DNA from 2 places in the Streptococcus sp. 27098_8_82 genome. Region 2 is predicted to be linked to the other one. Evidence: predicted binding sites of a transcription regulator. Region 2 holds the regulator's gene; the other holds the start of a gene.
What was found. The regulator HrcA, encoded in region 2, represses chaperone genes, less so after heat shock. The targets are predictions, from matches to a motif close to TTAGCACTCNNNNNNNNNGAGTGCTAA.
Positions count from the first base shown of each region.

Region 1: the regulator HrcA is predicted to act here: its motif matches at 2,066-2,092, upstream of groES (co-chaperone GroES).

Region 1 is NZ_JAPVYB010000010.1:59,813-63,231, forward strand. Features, by position in the region: gene O3627_RS11160 (PTS mannose/fructose/sorbose/N-acetylgalactosamine transporter subunit IIC) at 1-690, shown strand, start outside; gene O3627_RS11165 (PTS system mannose/fructose/sorbose family transporter subunit IID) at 674-1,528, shown strand; gene O3627_RS11170 (hypothetical protein) at 1,623-1,913, shown strand; gene groES (co-chaperone GroES) at 2,117-2,398, shown strand; gene groL (chaperonin GroEL) at 2,422-3,419, shown strand, end outside.
Region 2 is NZ_JAPVYB010000003.1:259,849-263,267, forward strand. Features, by position in the region: gene O3627_RS07450 (ABC transporter ATP-binding protein) at 1-799, shown strand, start outside; gene O3627_RS07455 (ABC transporter permease) at 792-1,520, shown strand; gene hrcA (heat-inducible transcriptional repressor HrcA) at 1,684-2,718, shown strand; gene grpE (nucleotide exchange factor GrpE) at 2,754-3,290, shown strand.

The DNA of each region.
Region 1 (3,419 bases), on a different contig from region 2:
GGGATTATGGTTGGGGTAGCCCTTCAGGTCCTCTATATCGCTCTGGTAACACCAGGTGGTACAGTTTCCGCTGACGTGCGGGCGATCTCTTACATTGGGATTCCTCTTGCAATCTTATTTGTTCACTCTAAAGGCATCACCTCTGAATCTGCTATCGCTGCAGCAGCTGCACCAATCGGAGCAGCAGTTGGTACTATCGGTACAGTTCTCTTCTATGGAACAGCCACTACAAACTTGCTTTGGCAGCACATTGGCTGGAAAGCTGTTGAAAAAGGCGAATTCAAAAAGCTTTACGCTGTTGACTGGGTCTATCCTTGGATTTCCCACTTTGTCTTCTCTTTCCTCCCAACCATGATCATCACGAAGTTTGGTCCGAATATGGTTGAACTGATGAAGACTCACCTGCCAATGGATGGCTTCATCATGAAATCCCTCTTTACAGTCGGAGCTCTTCTCCCATGTGTCGGTATTGCCATTCTTTTGAAACAAATCGTTACCAAGGCTACTGACTTTATCCCATTCTTTGTGGGCTTCACCTTGGCTAAATCACTTGGTCTTAATTTGGTTGCCAGTGCAGTTGTTTCATTGATTTTTGCAGTAATTTACTATGAATTGGAAGTAATCAAATCAGCTCGAGTAACCGCGCCGGCTGGTGGAACTGACTTTGATGACGATGAGGAGGATATCTAAGATGGCTGAAAGAAAGAAAATAACTAAAAAGACTTTAGCGAAATCATTCCACCATTGGTACTATGGTCATTTGACTTGCTTCTCTCAAGAGCACATGCAGACTTTCGGCTACTTGACCTCTATGCTGCCAATCGTGGAAGAACTCTACAAAGACAAAGCAGAGCAGAAAGAAGCTATGCAGACCTATACAGCTTTCTTCAATACAGAACCTCAGCTCGGGGCTTTGGTAGTGGGGATTACAGCTGGTTTGGAAGAAGCGCGTGCCAATGGTGACGCTGTTGACGGCGAAACTATCAATGGTATGCGTGCCGGTCTCATGGGACCTATCGCGGGTATCGGTGATTCTTTGGTGGTTGGAACTTTGATTCCAGTTCTGCTGGGGATTGCCCTTGGCCTCTCTAAAGGTGGAAATCCTATCGGCGCTCTCTTCTACATCCTTGTCTGGAATGTTCTCATCTATGGCGGTATGCGCTTTGCCTACTTCAAAGGCTATGAATTAGGGGACAAGGCGGTAGAGTTCCTTGTAGGACCTAAAGGACAGGCGCTTCGTAAGGCAATCAGTGTCATTGGTGGTATGGTTATCGGGGCAGTTGCTGCAACTTGGGTCTCTGTAACGACTTCATTAGAGCTGAAAAATGCTGATGGCGAAGCCTTCCTGAAGCTGCAAGAAAAGATTGACGGTGTTTATCCAGGGCTCTTAACAGCTGGCTTTATCACTCTTTGCTGGTGGCTGATGGCTAAGAAAAAGGTATCACCAAACCTTGTTATGCTCCTCTTGGTTGTCATTGCTTTGATTGGTGTAGCGCTTGGCATCTTTGACCCTCAACTTAAATACTAATTCTCGCTCAATTTTAGGCTGGCAGTAAGTCCGATTTGCAGCTAGTCTAATACAAATTTGTTTGAGCAGAGTAAAAGAAAGAACGGAGAAGATCATGACAGAACAAGAATTGATTCAAGGCTATGAAACAGAAATTCACTACCAGAAGCATATGATTGAAAATCTAGGACGCTGGTTCAGTCTCTTCTTTGCCATTGCCAGCATCGGTCTTGTTCTGATTTATCTCTTTCATGAGACCAATCTCCTAGCACTGATTGCAGGAATCGTCCTAGCTCTACTAGGAATCTTAGCCATGCTTTTGTTTGGCTATGGTATCTATAGAGGACGCCTAAATCTGCAAAAAGTGATTGATGATTTTGAAGCAAAACTAAAACTTGCAAGATAGACATTCCCCCTAAAGACAAGTCTGAGAGGATTTTAGCTCGGACTTGTTTTTTTGAGTTTAGGGCCAAGTTAAGAAAAAATAAAATTTTTCTTTCATCTAGCCGGTTTTTTTCTTGACTATTTCTGACCAAGTGATAAAATAATAACTATAGATTAGCACTCGATAGTTTAGAGTGCTAAAAATTCAATCTTTGGAGGAAAACTATGTTAAAACCATTAGGAGACCGTGTGGTCTTGAAAGTAGAAGAAAAAGAGCAGAAAGTTGGCGGATTTGTCATTGCGGGCAACGGCCAAGCAGCGACTAAGACAGCTGAAGTTGTAGCAGTCGGTCAAGGTATTCGTACTTTGAACGGTGAGCTGGTAGCCCTGAGTGTCAAGGAAGGGGACAAGGTTCTCGTAGAAAATCACGCAGGCGTGGAAGTCAAGGACGGAGATGAAACTTATCTCTTAGTCAGTGAAGCCAATATTCTAGCAGTTGTCGAGTAAGATTAGAAGAGAGGAATAATAAAATGGCAAAAGATATTAAATTTTCAGCAGATGCAAGAAGCAGTATGGTTCGTGGAGTTGACATCTTAGCAAATACTGTCAAGGTGACTTTGGGTCCTAAAGGCCGCAATGTCGTTTTGGAAAAATCCTTTGGCTCACCCCTTATCACCAATGACGGTGTAACCATTGCCAAGGAAATCGAACTGGAAGACCATTTTGAAAATATGGGCGCTAAGCTAGTGTCAGAAGTTGCTTCAAAAACCAATGATATTGCTGGTGACGGAACAACAACAGCAACTGTTTTAACACAGGCCATCGTTCGCGAGGGAATTAAGAATGTTACAGCTGGTGCTAATCCAATCGGTATCCGCCGTGGAATTGAAGCAGCCGTTGCAACAGCTGTTGAAGCCCTGAAATCTAACTCAGTACCAGTTTCCAACAAGGAAGCTATTGCTCAGGTTGCTGCCGTTTCTTCTCGCAGCGAGAAAGTCGGCGAGTACATCTCTGAAGCTATGGAAAAAGTTGGAAATGACGGCGTTATTACTATCGAAGAGTCCAAAGGGATGGAAACTGAGCTGGATGTAGTTGAGGGAATGCAGTTTGACCGCGGCTACTTGTCTCAGTACATGGTAACCGACAATGAAAAAATGGTAGCCGAACTGGACAATCCTTACATCTTGATTACTGACAAGAAAATTTCTAATATTCAAGAGATTCTGCCATTATTGGAAAATATCTTGAAAACTAACCGTCCGCTTTTGATTGTGGCGGATGATGTGGACGGTGAAGCTCTGCCAACACTTGTTCTTAACAAGATTCGAGGAACCTTTAATGTCGTAGCTGTCAAGGCACCTGGCTTTGGTGATCGTCGTAAGGCTATGTTGGAAGACATCGCTATCTTGACGGGCGGTACAGTGATTACAGATGATCTTGGTTTAGAGCTCAAAGACGCTACGATTGAAGCGCTTGGACAAGCTTCTAAAGTCACTGTTGATAAAGACAGCACTGTGATTGTAGAAGG
Region 2 (3,419 bases):
ATTCAAGGAACAAGAAGCCTTAGCAGGAATCGATTTTTCCATCCGAGAGGGAGAAATCTTTGGCTTCCTAGGACCATCTGGATCTGGTAAAACGACGACTATCAATGTCTTGACTGGTCAGTTGTCTGCAGATGCTGGGACAGCTCATGTGCTGTCTGCACCGGTTGAGGATTTAAAGGCAGAAGTGCTGGAGCAGATTGGGATTGTCAGCGATGGCAGCGGTTTTTATGAAAAGATGTCACTTTATAAAAATCTCAAAGCCTATGCTATGCTCTTTGGTGTTAAGATGACAGAAGTCGATGAACTTCTCCGAAAAGTGGGGCTTTATGATAGTCGCAACAAGGTGGCTGAAAAACTATCTACGGGTATGAAGCAGCGCATGTTGCTGGTCCGAGCCTTGATTAATCGACCTAAACTGCTCTTCTTGGATGAGCCAACCAGTGGTTTAGATCCGTCAACCTCTCGCACCATTCACGAATTGCTGCTGGAACTAAAAGCTCAGGGGACAACTATTTTTTTGACGACTCATGATATGCAAGAAGCTACCCTCTTGTGTGATCGCTTGGCCTTGCTAAGTAAAGGAAAATTAGTCGAAGTGGGCAGTCCGCATGAGATAATCCAAAAGTATAATACAGATAAGAAGGTTCGTTTAGAATATGAAGATTTGACGACGAAGACAGTTACCTTTGATGAACTGCAAGGTGGTTTGGATTTGTCCAACGTTATCAGTATTCATTCCTGCGAACCAACTTTGGAAGATGTTTTTATCACGTTGACAGGAGGTACCTTAAATGTCTAATAAATTCAAAGGTATGATTTGGCTGAGAGGTCAAGTGACACTAGCTAATAAAAGTATTCTATTGCAGGTTTTTATGCCGATTTTCCTCATTTTTCTCTATAAATTTATTTTTTCTCTGAATGGAGCAGGTAAGGAAATTGGAGTGGATAAACTAGCTATTATGTTGCTTACGATCTCTCTGCCTTTCTCTCTAGCCATGTCTGTTGGAACACCCATTATTATAATCTTAGCTGAGGAAAGGGAAAAACGTAATTTGCAAAGTTTGCGCTTGGCTGGTGTGACAGCGGGTCAATACATTCTCTCTGCTTTAATCTGGCCTGCGATTATTGGGATTTTTTATATCGTTATTACCCCACTTTTGGTGGGAGCCAAGCTTTCTAATCATCTGTTCAGCTATAGTTTGGTTCTCTTATTGACCATGCTGGTCTTAATTTTCTTCTTTTTAATGGTTGGTCTGTTTTGTAAAAATCAGGTCATGGCACAATCTCTTAGTGTTCCAGCCATGCTCTTGGCGGCATTTATTCCTATGTTTTCAAATATGAGCGAGGATTTATTTAAGGTGCTGCGTTATAGCTTTATGGGCCTCTTTACTAGTTATATGAAAGATTGGTCTCATTTCCATTTATGGAGCGGAGAATTCTTGGCTCTTGTAGTTTGGCTGCTTCTTTTTTCAGGAATTTCTTTCTATTTGATGCGCCGTTTGCAAATCTTGGACGACTAATCTAGGTCGCTAGACCGATTTTTAGCACTCTTGTAAAAAGAGTGCTAATTTTTTGAGTTTTTGTCTTGACTTTGGAGTAGAAGAGTGTATAATAGAATCATGAGTTAGCACTCGAGGTGGCTGAGTGCTAATTGACAGCAGAATCTTTATTGGAGGTGATGCCGTGGTCACGGAGCGTCAAAATGAGATTTTGAATTTGATTATTGATATCTTTACCAAGACTCACGAGCCGGTCGGCTCCAAAGCCCTGCAGGATTCTATCAATTCCAGTAGTGCCACCATCCGAAACGATATGGCAGCTTTGGAAAAGCAGGGGCTTCTGGAAAAGGCGCATACGTCCAGCGGCCGTAAGCCTAGCGTGGCTGGTTTTCAGTACTTTGTCAAGCATTCTCTGTCCTTTGATCGTCTCGCTGAGAATGAACTTTATGAGGTTATCAAAGCCTTTGACCATGAGTTTTTCAACTTGGAGGACATTCTTCAACAGGCAGCGGACCTTTTAACCAAGCTCAGTGGATGCACGGTTGTTGCACTGGATGTAGAACCCAGTCGGCAGCGTTTGACAGCTTTTGACATCGTTGTGCTCAGTCAGCACACGGCTCTGGCGGTCTTCACCTTGGATGAGTCCAATACCATCACTAGTCAGTTTATGATTCCGCGCAACTTCTTAAAAGAAGACCTGGATAGGCTTAAAGGCCTAGTAAGGGAGCGGTTCTTGGGACAGACAGTGCTGGACATCCATTACAAGATTCGGACGGAAATTCCGCAGATTATCCAGCGCTATTTCACTACGACGGACAATGTCATCCAGCTTTTTGAGCATATCTTTGGTGATATTTTCAAGGAAAATGTGATTCTGTCTGGCAAGGTTCAGCTCTTGGAATTCTCAGACCTGACGGCCTATCAGTTTTTTGATGACCCGCAGAAAGTAGCATTTGAAATTCGCGATAGTTTGGCTGAAGATCAGATGCAAAGCGTGCGCGTGGCAGACAGTAGAGAAAGCTGTTTGGCTGATTTGACACTGATTTCCAGCAAATTCCTGATTCCTTATCGAGGCTTTGGAGTGCTGGCAGTTGTCGGTCCGGTCAATCTTGACTACCAACGACTGGTCAGTCAGATGAATGTCGTCAACCGCGTGCTGACTATGAAACTAACCGACTTCTATCGTTACCTTAGCAGTAATCACTACGAAGTCCACTAAATATAGTATAAATATTCCTAAAAAGGAGGTGCCTTGTGGCAAAACATAAACAAGAAGAACATCCAGAAGATGTGGAAGTAAAAGAGGAAGCTGTAGAAACAGCTGAGCAAGCTGAATCAGTAAGCCCTGAAAAATCAGAGTTAGAACTAGCTAATGAGCGGGCAGAAGATTTTGAAAACAAATATCTCCGCGCTCATGCAGAAATGCAGAACATCCAGCGCCGAGCAAATGAAGAACGCCAGCAGCTGCAAAGATACCGCAGCCAGGATTTGGCAAAAGCTATTTTGCCTTCGATAGATAATCTGGAGCGCGCGCTTGCCGTTGAAGGTCTGACAGATGATGTCAAAAAGGGGCTGGAAATGGTGCAGGAAAGCTTGATTCATGCTCTCAAAGAAGAGGGCATCGAAGAAATTCCAGCTGACGGAGCTTTTGACCATAACTATCATATGGCCATTCAAACAGTTCCAGCTGATGATGAGCACCCAGCTGACACTATAGCGCAGGTCTTCCAAAAAGGCTACAAACTTCATGACCGTATCCTGCGCCCAGCAATGGTAGTGGTCTATAACTAGGCTAGAAAACTTGAAAAATCTTGTCCGAAACGACAATAAACTATGAAGAAAGATAAAAAATTGTTCAGCTTTGCAATAGTGAGCGAAGCGAACCAAAGACGATACTCTTCGCCGTGGCGCTATTCGCGC